DNA from 4 places in the Staphylococcus sp. GW821-FHT11H10 genome. Region 2 is predicted to be linked to each of the others. Evidence: predicted binding sites of a transcription regulator. Region 2 holds the regulator's gene; each other region holds the start of a gene.
The links. Region 2 encodes LexA, which represses DNA repair genes until DNA is damaged. Its sites were predicted from a motif close to CGAACATATGTTCG; they were not measured.
Positions count from the first base shown of each region.

Region 1: the regulator LexA is predicted to act here: its motif matches at 1,620-1,633, upstream of uvrB (excinuclease ABC subunit UvrB).
Region 3: the regulator LexA is predicted to act here: its motif matches at 1,328-1,341, upstream of AC1RRU_RS04380 (YolD-like family protein).
Region 4: the regulator LexA is predicted to act here: its motif matches at 1,369-1,382, upstream of AC1RRU_RS06470 (YolD-like family protein).

Region 1 is NZ_JBXARC010000006.1:46,836-50,054, reverse strand. Features, by position in the region: gene AC1RRU_RS05090 (oxidoreductase) at 1-349, shown strand, start outside; gene AC1RRU_RS05085 (YfbR-like 5'-deoxynucleotidase) at 556-1,197, shown strand; gene AC1RRU_RS05080 (CsbA family protein) at 1,203-1,430, shown strand; gene uvrB (excinuclease ABC subunit UvrB) at 1,881-3,219, shown strand, end outside.
Region 2 is NZ_JBXARC010000001.1:247,371-250,589, forward strand. Features, by position in the region: gene guaC (GMP reductase) at 1-379, shown strand, start outside; gene AC1RRU_RS01280 (CAP domain-containing protein) at 394-1,419, shown strand; gene lexA (transcriptional repressor LexA) at 1,649-2,272, opposite strand; gene sosA (DNA damage-induced cell division inhibitor SosA) at 2,415-2,648, shown strand; gene AC1RRU_RS01295 (DUF896 domain-containing protein) at 2,772-3,005, shown strand; gene tkt (transketolase) at 3,109-3,219, shown strand, end outside.
Region 3 is NZ_JBXARC010000005.1:38,294-41,512, reverse strand. Features, by position in the region: gene AC1RRU_RS04390 (arginine repressor) at 1-217, opposite strand, end outside; gene isaB (immunodominant staphylococcal antigen IsaB family protein) at 404-979, opposite strand; gene AC1RRU_RS04380 (YolD-like family protein) at 1,365-1,778, shown strand; gene isaB (immunodominant staphylococcal antigen IsaB family protein) at 1,889-2,419, opposite strand; gene AC1RRU_RS04370 (hypothetical protein) at 2,621-3,142, shown strand.
Region 4 is NZ_JBXARC010000009.1:19,269-22,487, forward strand. Features, by position in the region: gene hypR (redox-sensitive transcriptional regulator HypR) at 1-233, shown strand, start outside; partial or broken gene AC1RRU_RS06465 (hypothiocyanous acid reductase MerA) at 220-357, shown strand; gene AC1RRU_RS06470 (YolD-like family protein) at 934-1,344, opposite strand; gene AC1RRU_RS06475 (CsbD family protein) at 1,460-1,642, opposite strand; gene AC1RRU_RS06480 (N-acetylmuramoyl-L-alanine amidase) at 1,859-3,219, opposite strand, start outside.

The DNA of each region.
Region 1 (3,219 bases), on a different contig from region 2:
TTTACGAATGGAAGTAGAGGAATTCGGGATAGAAGTATCTATTATTGAACCAGGTGGGATTAAAACAGATTGGGGTATCATCGCTGCAGATAAATTAGCTGATTCTGCAAAAGGCGGTGCCTATGAAGCTACTGCGATGAAAGTGGCTCAAAGTATGAAGAAGCAATATCATTCTAATTTGCTTTCAAATCCAATGGTAGTCACAAAAGCGATTTCAAAAGCCATAGATAGTAATAAACCTAAACCACGTTATCTAATAGGATTTGCAGCTAAACCTCTTGTGTTTTTACATGCTATATTGCCAACCAAAGTATTCGATAAAATGATGAAAGCTTCAAATTCAATTTAACGAATCGTAATATAATCATTCGACAAATTGTATACATAAGACACCTCGATAGTTCATTTAAGTGTGAAACTATGCTGAGGGTCTTATTTTTTATACTTTTTCAACATTTACAATGTATAAAGAATTGACACTTCTCATTGAAATGTTGATTGATATAATAAATGTAAGTATAATCTTTATTTAATAGAGTATGGAGGTAAGGTAAAATGGGTGTTCATCAATACTTTAAGAGACTTTCTGATTTAGAGAAATTAATTCGCTTACCAGGTAAATTTAAATATTTTGAACATAATGTTGCTGCTCACTCTTTTAAAGTTACTAAGATTGCACAATATTTAGCGACTGTAGAAGAACATCATGGTAATACTATTGATTGGAAAAGTTTATATGAAAAAGCACTAAATCATGATTTTGCAGAAGTGTTTACTGGTGATATTAAAACACCAGTGAAGTACGCTAAAACTGAATTGAAAATGTTGTTTTCTCAAGTTGAACAAGATATGGTGGACACGTTTATTAATGAAGAAATACCTGAACCTTATAAAGATATTTATCGAGAACGACTACAAGAGGGGAAAGATGATTCGTTAGAGGGTCAAATTTTATCCGTAGCCGACAAAATTGATTTATTGTATGAAACGTTCGGTGAAATACAGAAACGTAATCCCGAGGACTTATTCTTTGAAATTTATGAACACAGCTTGGAAACAATCATGCAATTTGATCACTTAAGTTCTGTTCAAGATTTCATAGAAAATGTCATACCTGAAATGCTAACTGAAAACTTCATTCCTCGAGCAGAATTGCGAGAAACTACTATGGCGATTTTAAATCGAAGAAGTAGGTGAGATAAATGATTTGGTACGCTTTAGCTGCATTTTTTCCATGTGTATTAGTCGTGTTGTTTAGTGTCATAACTCGAAGTAAATGGGTTGGTGTTATTGTGACATTAATTTTGATAGCTGCTTCAATTTACAAAGGGTTCTTTCACAATGAATGGATAATCTTTATCGATGTAGTATCCTTATTAGCTGGATATGTCATCATAGATAACCTTGAATTTCATAAGCATCAAGACTAAACATTATTAAACAGAACTTTTGAATGTTACTGTAAGTTGGTTTATAGTGTAAATGCACAATTTGTCCAAATGGAAGTGAAAATTTAAAGTGTATTTAAGAGCGGGCGTCATTAAATTATATATGAATAAATCACACGCATTAGTGGAATATAAAATAAGAATAAATGTTTTTGAAAATACAAACGTAAGCGAACAAACGTTTGTATTTTTATTTATATGTTTGATAAAATAGTCTTAAGTGAGCGTAGTTTACAAATAATAGAAAATTATAAAGTGAATGAATTTATGAATTTCACTTAATAAGGTCGTTTAAGCTATTTCAGTAGAATTTTTATTAAGAATAAAGATATAAATTTAAACAAATCATTGTTAAAGATTCGTACATCATTTATTTACACCATAGTTTTAAAAAATAGTTAAGAATGCTTAATTCGAGGAGGGCTTATCAGAATGGTGGAACATTACCCGTTTAAATTGAATTCTGAGTTTGATCCACAAGGGGACCAACCACAAGCAATAGAGAAAATAGTCAAAGGTGTTAAAGAAGGAAAGCGTCATCAAACGCTTTTAGGAGCCACTGGGACAGGTAAGACATTTACAATGAGTAATGTTATTAAAGAAGTGGGGAAACCAACGCTCATCATTGCACACAATAAAACATTAGCGGGACAACTTTATAGTGAGTTTAAGGAATTTTTTCCTGAAAATAGAGTAGAATACTTTGTTAGTTATTATGATTACTATCAACCAGAAGCCTATGTACCTTCTACAGACACGTTTATTGAGAAAGATGCCTCAATTAATGACGAAATTGACCAACTACGACATTCTGCCACAAGTGCATTATTTGAACGTGATGATGTCATTATCATAGCCAGTGTCAGCTGTATCTATGGTTTAGGTAATCCGGAAGAATATAAAGATTTAGTAGTAAGTGTTCGAGTTGGTATGGAAATGGATCGAAGTGAACTGCTTCGTAAACTCGTAGACGTACAATATTCTAGAAATGATATTGATTTCCAACGTGGTACATTTAGAGTACGTGGCGACGTGGTGGAAATTTTCCCAGCTTCACGTGAAGAAATGTGTATTCGTGTTGAATTTTTTGGCGATGAAATTGATCGAATTCGAGAAGTTAATTATTTAACGGGAGAAGTCATTCGCGAACGTGAACATTTCGCGATTTTCCCGGCGTCTCACTTCGTAACACGTGAAGAAAAAATGAAAGTTGCCATAGAACGTATTGAGAAGGAATTAGAAGAGAGATTAAAAGAATTAAAAGATGAGAATAAGCTATTAGAAGCACAACGTCTAGAGCAACGAACGAATTATGATTTAGAAATGATGAGAGAAATGGGATTCTGTTCGGGTATCGAGAACTATTCTGTACATCTAACGTTAAGACCTTTAGGTTCAACACCTTATACGTTACTAGATTATTTCGGTGATGACTGGTTAGTAATGATCGATGAGTCTCACGTTACATTGCCACAAATAAGAGGGATGTTTAATGGTGACCGTGCGCGTAAGCAAGTGCTAGTAGATCATGGTTTCCGATTACCTAGTGCGATGGATAACCGACCATTAAAATTTGAGGAGTTTGAACAAAAAACGAATCAATTGGTATATGTATCAGCTACACCAGGACCTTATGAGATTGAACATACCGATGAAATGATTGAACAAATTATCCGTCCTACTGGTCTTTTAGATCCTAAAATTGATGTTCGACCAACTAAAAATCAAATTGATGATTTACTTAGTGAAATTCAAGAACGTATTGATAGAG
Region 2 (3,219 bases):
TAAACCTATAATCGCTGATGGTGGCTTAAGAACACATGGCGATATTGCTAAATCAATTCGATTTGGTGCAAGCATGGTAATGATAGGATCTCTATTTGCGGCTCACGAAGAATCGCCAGGTGAAACAGTTGAATTAGACGGCAAACGTTATAAAGAGTATTTTGGTAGTGCATCTGAATTCCAAAAAGGTGAACACAAGAATGTTGAAGGTAAAAAAATGTTTGTTGAACATAAAGGATCATTAAAAGATACTTTAGTTGAAATGCAACAAGACTTACAAAGCTCGATTTCATATGCAGGTGGAAAAGATTTAAAATCATTAACAACTGTCGATTATGTTATAGTGCGAAATTCAATTTTTAATGGGGACAAGGATTAAAACTTGAGTGGTAGGTGTATGTTATTAAAAAATTTCTTTTGTTTTCTTTGGTGTTATTAGTTGTAGCTTTATTCATACCATTAAAGGAAAATCAAACACTAGTAAAATTACAGAATGACGTAAGAAGTAAAGTTCAGCAAGTTATGAATCAAGATTCGAGTTTAAAAAACAATACGCTCAAAACACCTACAGAACAGGACTTTGCTATTAATAATATTCAGATGAATATGTCTAAAGACAAAGTTGAAAATCAATTGGGGAAACCTAAAAGAGTAACATCTAATGAATATGGCGCTAAATGGTATACCTATTACAATAATGATTACGATAATTTCATAATGGTTAGCTATTTAGGAAATAAAGTCAATGCTTTATATAGTAATCAAAATGTCATTACATCTAAATCTAAGGTAAAATATAACACCCCTAAAAATGTTGTTGAGGATAGACTTGGTAAACCTTTAAAGGAAATTGTTAAAGGTAGATACCGTGTTGATATAAGTAGCGATGAGTATGATGTTTTCCATGAAGATAATATTTATACAACTGTTTTTTATGATAAACATAATGACAATGGTGTTACTGCATTACTTCAAGTTAGTGATGCCATGGAAAAAAGGTTGACTCAACATTACGGTGCGCCATCTTCAACATTAGAACAAAGCTTTGAATATCAAAATTATGATTTAGTTAATTCTGAGCGTAAACAGCATGGGTTGAATACACTTAGTTACTCAAAAGATGTCTCCAATACAGCAAGAAATCATAGTGAAGACATGGTAAAACAAAATTACTTTGATCATAACAATTTAGATGGTGAATCTCCTTTTGATCGATTAAAAGATGATGACATTGATTTCAATGTGGCAGGTGAAAATTTAGCGTATGGGCAACAAAATAGTATATTTGCTCATGAGGGGTTAATGATTTCACTTGGTCATAGAAAGAATATATTGAATACAAATTTCAGTACTCTAGGCGTAGGCGTTGATTTTAATGAAAAACGACAACCATATTGGACAGAAAATTATACGGGCTAAGTGTTTTAACGAGACTTATTAAGGGTATCTTTTTGTTGATAAGGAAGTTGATATTATGACAACTAAAGATGTTAATAAACTAGATATTCTAGATAAGGTTAAAGAAATTTTGAATAAAAAAGAAAATGAAAAGCAAAAGAACTAGCGAAGTTTACATTGTAGACTTTGCTAGTTCTTTTTATATAGAAATATATAAGAGAGAGGTTAACGTAAATTTTAGAAATTAAAACTACAGTTCTCTGTATAAACCAATAACTTTACCGATAACAGTAACGTTATCAAGATAAATAGGACTCATTGTACTATTTTCAGGTTGTAATCTATAACGTGTTTTTTCTTTATAGAAGCGTTTAACTGTTGCTTCATCATCTTCAGTCATCGCAACAATGATGTCTCCATTTTCAGCAATGGTTTGGCTTCTAACTATAACTTTATCTCCATCTAAAATACCTGCCTCAATCATACTTTCACCCACAACATTTAAAATAAAAATATCACTATTGTGAGTTGATGTTAAATGTTCTGGTAAAGGGAAATATTCCTCAATATTTTCAACTGCAGTAATCGGAATTCCGGCAGTAACTTTACCAATTACAGGAACATAAATTGTTTCCTCCATATTAACTGCATCGTTAGTTTGTTCGCTAACAATTTCAATGGCTCTCGGTTTCGTAGGGTCTCGTTTAATATATCCTTTTTCTTCCAGTCTAGATAAATGACCATGAACAGTTGAACTCGACGCTAACCCTACTGCTTCACCAATTTCTCGTACGCTTGGTGGATATCCTTTAGTTTGTACTACATGTTTAATATAATCGTATATTTCACTTTGACGTTTAGTTAATTCTCTCATATATAGGCACTCCCTAATTTTATTTAACTATATTATAGCACTGATTTTAATATTGAACAAACATTTGTTCGTTTTTATGTTGACTAAGAACAGATGTTCTGTTAAAGTATTTATACAAACAAATGTTCTAGAGGTGAAAGTAATGTTTAATAAATATAAAAATAAATTATTAACTAATATAGCTGTTGTATCAATATCTTGTGTTGTTTTTATAGTATTTTTCATGAATTTATATCATAACGCTCAAATGGAACAAACGTACGAAATAACTGACCATACTATTTCTAAAAAGGCAATTATTAAAGATGATAATAAGAACGTAAATACTACAAATGGGGAACAAAATAACTACAAAGTGTTCGCATTTGTAAGATGATTATAAATTTGAGGTCTGTCAAAGCTATTTAAATGTCAATAGCTTTTGTCCAGACCTCTTTTTTGTTATATTTTATGAAGTAAAAGAGAAAATATTAATGGGAATATAGAAAGAGTGATAGTTATGTCTAATGATAATTTAAATATAGATAGAATTAATGAGCTTGCTAAAAAGAAAAAGGAACAAGGTTTAACTGAAGCTGAAGCTAAAGAGCAATCGAAATTACGTAAGAAATACCTCGAAGCATTTAGAAAAGGGTTTAAACAACAAATTGAGAGTACAAAGGTGATAGATCCTGAAGGTAATGATGTGACACCTGAAAAATTAAAAAAGATACAAGAACAAAATAAAAATTAATAAATATTAGATTATAGTTCGTTGAGTTTAAACAATTATCAATTTCAATATTTTTAAGTTATAATATACGAAAGATGATTAAAGTCGAAGGGAAGTATTAAAGATGTTTAACGAGAAAGATCAACTAGCGATTGATACGATTAGAGCTTTAAGTATTGATGCAATCGAAGAAGCTAATTCAGGTCACCCTGGATTACCTATGGGAGCTGCACCA
Region 3 (3,219 bases), on a different contig from region 2:
CCATTTGTTGCGTATTATCTAACTTCTTATAATAGGATTGATTACTTACAGCTGGAACTTTAAAAATCTTTAATTCTTTCAAATCTCTTGAAATCGTAGTTACGCTATAGCGCACCCCGAAATGCGTATCGATGTAATCTGCAATCTCTTCCTTTTTGTTAAATCGGTTATTCTTAACTACCGTTGCGATGAGATCTAGACGTTTATTCTTTTTCATATTATAAACTCCCTCTATCCCTATACAGCCTACTGCTATATTTATGTTTTACTTTTAACGTATCATTTTTTTGTCTTTCTTTGTGTGGGGTATTTCATAAAATCTGTTATAAATTTAATTATTTACATAAAAACGCCCCAAAAGTAAGATTTATCATCCAACTATTGAGGTGTCTTTCAAGTTATGCTATTTTGATTCTTTCATAGCTTGTTTTACAGTGCTATAACCTATTACCACGCGATCAACTTTACCGTTATCTACATCAAACCATACCGTCATTCCTTTTGAATTTGGTTGGTAGAAATAGATACCTGTTGTATTATGCTTTTGGTTATTTACCTTTTGTAAATCTTTACCGTAAGTTTTATTTAATTGATCCAATGTCATTTTACCCGTTACGTTTAAATCAAGTAATGATGCTGTTTTACCATCTTTCGAAACGTTTCTAAAATATTGATCATATTTTTTCACATTTTTAGATGATGTTGTTGCTTTCAATTTAATACCATTGAATGTAACATTTTCAGCTTTTACCGCATTTTTAAAATGTTTATCTAATACAAAAGATACGTCTTGACCTGCATATCCTTTATAATTGTAATATGCAGATGTCGCATTCGCTTTAGAATGAGTTGTGTTTGTTGTAGCTTTAGATTCAGCATGTGCAATAGATGTGTCCGTCAATGCACTTGTAACACCTACACCAAATAATGTGCTTAGTGCTAATGTCGTTGCGACTAATGTTTTTGTAATTTTTCTCAAATTAGAAGCCTTCTTTCTTTATAACTAAACATATCATACGCCATTCTTGATTGTTATACAATTTTGGTTAACTAATTAGAAGTGTTTAATATTTGATGTAATGTTGTTTATAATTACACAAAATTAAATTTCACAAATCGTTAAATAATTTTTTTATATAAATTATGTTATACTAAATATAGGAGTAACATCCCCATTAACTCCTTCACAAAAAGTTATATTATGTAATAACTATAGCCATAAGTTTACTTCCCCTTTGTTAAACTTATGGCTCTTTTATATAGTTTTTTTACTTTTCCAAAATAAATATAAAATTACTTTATATTGTAGAAAACCACTTCCAAAATGCGAACATATGTTCTATAATGAATTTGAGGTGGTTAACATGATTCCAAATCCTAATGCGCCAGATGAGTATAAATATGAAACAGATTATCGTAAAATACCAAGACAATATCTAGACGCTAACATTCCTCAAGGACGTGGCATGGTGAAGTGGGCTCCCTTTGCAACAATGCCAGAACAATATCAACAATTGAATGATTTTATTGAGGAACAGAATAAAATTGCCATGCCTTCATTGTCAGATGATCAATTCGAAAATATCAATCGACAGCTCACATATAAATTCACACAGCACCAACTGGCAATGATTAGTTATTGGAGAAATGGCTATATCCAATCAATTGCAGCGTATATACGTCGTATCGACTCGCTAAATCGCTGTATCACAATTAGTAACGAGAACGGTTCACAAACGATGAAACTCGATTTTGAGGTTATTTGTAATGTAGAGTAAGTGTGTTGCGTAATTAGTGACTCATATCACTGAAACATGAGTTTTATTTTAACTAGAGATAAATTAAAGCGCATAGATGAGGAAGTCCCATTTATGCGCTCTTCTAAATATTATTTACTTGTTGTAAAGCCTACGTAACTAATATCTACTTCTACAACTTTATTGTTATTAAGAACAAATGATGTTGCTAAACCATCTTTATTTGGTTTATAAACGTAAATACCGCTACCTTTAACATTATTGTTGCCTTTTACTTTTTTCAAATCTTTACCATAAGCTTTTTTAAGTTGACTGTACGTTAAATCGCCTTTAACTATAAATTGTAATTTATTCGCTTTTTTGCCATTGCTTGTTACGCCAGTAAATTTCTGATTATACTTTTCTTTTACAGTTGTGCTATTTGTTTTAGCAAGTTTGATACCATTAAATTTAATGTTGTCGTGTTTGATTGCGTTAATAAAGTTCTTGTCTGTTAAGAATTTAGCGTCTTTATCAACGTAACCATTATAAGAGTAGTAATACCCTTTAGTTTGCGTTGCTGCATGAGCAGTATCTTGTACTGGTAATACAGCGCTACTCACTCCTAAAAGTGTTCCAAATGCTAATGTTGTTGAGGCAATAGTTTTAACTACTTTATTCATGTTAGTCCTTCTTTCTATATTAGAATTACACTTCATTTATATTATCGCACAATACATACAAACATTCACTGTACTTAAGACCTATTTATCAAAAATTTTAGTAAACAAAATTTAATATTATAAAATTGTGTAAATACTATCTATTTTATGAAGTTTTATTATAATAAGATAAAGAAATGAATTAAGGACGGAGGATACACCTTGAAAAAAGTATTGGCAGGTATCGTCATTTTATTACTTGTTGTTGCTTTAGGTTTTTCAATATTCTTTGCAGCAACTGGTACTAAACAATCAAATTCAAGTGATGATCATAAAACTGAGAAGCATGATAAAAAAGAGAAGAAAGATAAAACGAAAGAAGAACAAACTGATGAGCAATCTACTACATCTAATAATGGAGAAAATGCACAATCAGAACCAAAGTCAAACAACACTGTAAACACGCAACAAAGTTATTCTACACAACAAAATAACTCGACAACTCGAACACAAGAATCTAAAACAAAAGAAAGCAGTTCAAGACAAAAGAGTTCAGAAAGTGCTACTTCAGAAAAAAATACTAAAGAAACTCAAACAACACAACAACCAAGTACACAACAACCTTCTACGCAACAGCCATCAACATCACAACCTAGCACACAGAATAAAACGACAACTAACAATAGTTCAACACAAAGTTCAAGTAGTTCTGGTAATTCAAGTGATTCTAAAGATAAAAATTAAACATAGCAACAATAAATATATAGCACATAAAAAGCATTCTAGCCCATTTATAAGGTTAGAATGCTTTTTATAGTACA
Region 4 (3,219 bases), on a different contig from region 2:
CCATCACCTTAGATACACTGTATCAACTTTTCGTGTTAGATAAATTACCAACACAACGTATTTTTACTGGTAGCGAAGAAAGCTATTGTACAATCTCTAGAAATATCGCAACCACTATGAATAAATACAAAGAGCAAGAAACTGCACTAGCGCTCAACTTTTATCGTAACTTGACAATTAACGACGTAATTAAAGATACACTTCAGGAGGACACATCAAATGACACATTTTAATTTATTAGTTATTGGCTTCGGTAAAGCAGGAAAGACACTTGCCAAGTACGCAGCATCACAAGGTCAACACGTCGCTTTAGTAGAACAATCCTCAGACAACTTTGGAGGCACATGCATAAATGTATAATGTGTGTACTTCCATATATTTTTTATGTATAAAACCCGTCGAATTCGACGGGTTTAGAATAACCGTATCGAAATCGAGGCGGTTAAAATAAAAAAACCACGCTCATAAGAACGTGGTAAGAATATAGCGTTAGCCTCTTAAAATATAAAACTGTTAATCATCACAAACTTGGGTAATAAAGATGTATTGTAGATTTATTATAACATAAAAATAAGGCAACCGTCAGTAACAGTTACCTCAAGTACACTCCGCAGATGTGTACCGCAATTTCTATTTGATTATAACATAAAAAACCTACTGTGGAACGAATCGCCAGTAGGTAAAACTCCGCAACCACTACTATATATTACATTCGCGACTATAAAATATAGCTTATACGGTTGCGGGCCATTTTTACGGTTTCTGTCCCACCGTCAAAGTCATAGTCGTATCCATCCTTCATACAAGAAGCGAGTCCGCAATGACAAGAGAATGTAAATATATTATAGCATATTTGCGACTGACATTGATGTCAGTCGCTAGAAAATTACTAGAAATCTACAAAAAAACACCTATTCATTTAGGTGTTTTTTTCTATTCTATACCTACTATCTCACTTAATTTAATCGTAGTTAAACTAGTTCCCTCATACAAATATAGTAATTGCATATGTGGGTCTACTTTGTGTAGGTAGCCCTCTTTCTTTTTAATATACCCATTTTCAAAGTAACTCACGATAATTTCGGGGTCACGATACATTTTGAATATGAGTGTGTCGTTTAGAACATTCAGTTGATGGTCGCTTAACTCGGGCTTATCTATTTTATCTTGATCTTTTATGTACTGTTCTAAACGCTCATACTGTTCTGGCAATGTTTTAAACGCCGCCCACTTAACTATGCCACGTCCTTGTGGAATGCGTGGATTTAGATATTCACGTGGTATTTTACGATAATCTGTTTCATAGCAATACGGTTCAGGCATATCTGGACTAATTTTTTTCATAAATAATCACCTTGTGAACATTATAGAACGTATGTTCGTTTGTGTAAATAAAAAAAGAGCAAGCTCTTTGCGATACTCACTCTTTTTTATGACAAGTACATTAATTATATTATTCTTATTTCTTAAATTTATCAACAAAGTCATTAACTTTGTCTTTTGCGTTTTCAGTAACTTCTTTTACTTTACCAGAAGCTTTATCTTGTTTGCCTTCTTTTTCCAATTCTTCGTTACCTAAAGCATTTCCAGCTGTCTCTTTAAAATTACCTTTAGCTTGTTCGAATTTATTTTCATCTGCCATGTTAAAGACCTCCATTTTTGTTATTATACACAGGACGATTCAATTATACCCAATTTAATAAATCTTAAACATAAAAAATAGCCACCCAGTGACATGTGTGGGTGGTTATAGATGTAAAAGGAAGTACTTATGACTACATGTGAATTGATTATAACACAAAAAAAGAGGGCAGTCGCTAGGACTACCCTTGTGTAATGTCGTGGTAATTTAATTATATCATTTCCAGTCTATTTTACCCCAATATTTCTCTTTTTTTATTTTTTGTTGTTTATCTGTAATTTTACAAACGGCGCAGTAGAAATCTTTTTTGCTTGAACCCGGTTGAACATATCTAAATCTGATCCACCAGTAACCATCTTTCTTGATTACTTGGTCAAACGGAACGTAATCTCCGTTGTATAACCATGAGCCACTTTCAACCACAGTGCCTTTAAGTCCCGGTGACTTGCGTACTTTAATTGTACTGTTGGCAGTAAACTTACCTGCCCAATTCCATGTTGTTTTTATTTTAGATGGCTTACTCTTAGGCGCATTGATTTGTCTACCATTGATAGCCTCTGCAATACGCTTAGTAAAACTATTGATGTTCTTAGTTATATAGTCCATGTCCTTTTTACTAGTGATGAAACCTAACTCAATCAATCTGTAATTTAAATTGAGTTGACCTGTAACGTTAGCATTTAATAAATCATTTCTAGGTGTCACACCTCTAATTTTGCCAACTGTCTTACCTAGAGCGCTAGATAACGCTTTGTCTATATCATCTGCGGGGTATCTGTCGCTTACAATGACATGTCCGCCACTTGCTTGTGGACTAGCAGCATCTAGGTGGAATTCTACAATCACATCAGGTTTCACGTTCTTTTTAACCCAATATAAACCATAATCTGAATAGTTGCCTACACGTTGTCCATATAACGTGTCTTGATACAAGTCTTGGTTCATTGATTTGCCACCGTATAAAACAACCGTATTACCTACACTCTCAAGATACTTCTTGATTCTAGGTATAATCTCTTTTCTATTAAAATCACGTTCATTATATCCATTTGCCACTGCACCGGGATCGTTTGAATAAGCACCTTTACCATGACCAGCTACAAGTAATATTTTCTTACCCTTCTTAGCTTTCGCTTTCTTAACTGGCTTAGCTTTGCTTTTGACTTTGTTTTTAGTCGTTGCTTTAGCATAGAACGGTCTAATAAACCACATAGGGAAGTCGTAACCATGTGTACGTCTTGTTGTTACTTCTGGTGGTGTCCAATAAGCACCACCCAACCAGTTTTGTTCAAGTATCGTTATAGAGTTAGAAGTAGCAGAGATGACGACACCAACATGACCATAACCCTCACCATAATTTCTGTTGAATATTACGACATCACCGGGTTTAGCTAAGAATGATAATGTATTTTCATAAACAGTAGCTTCACCAGTAAAATTGTTCCATGTAGGAATATCCGCAGCGCCTACACCTTTTAAAGTATGACCGAATAGGTATAACCAATATTGATTTGCTACATCGAAACATTGATATCCATAAGCAAGATCAGGGTTTACTGCTTTACCCTCTAAACTTT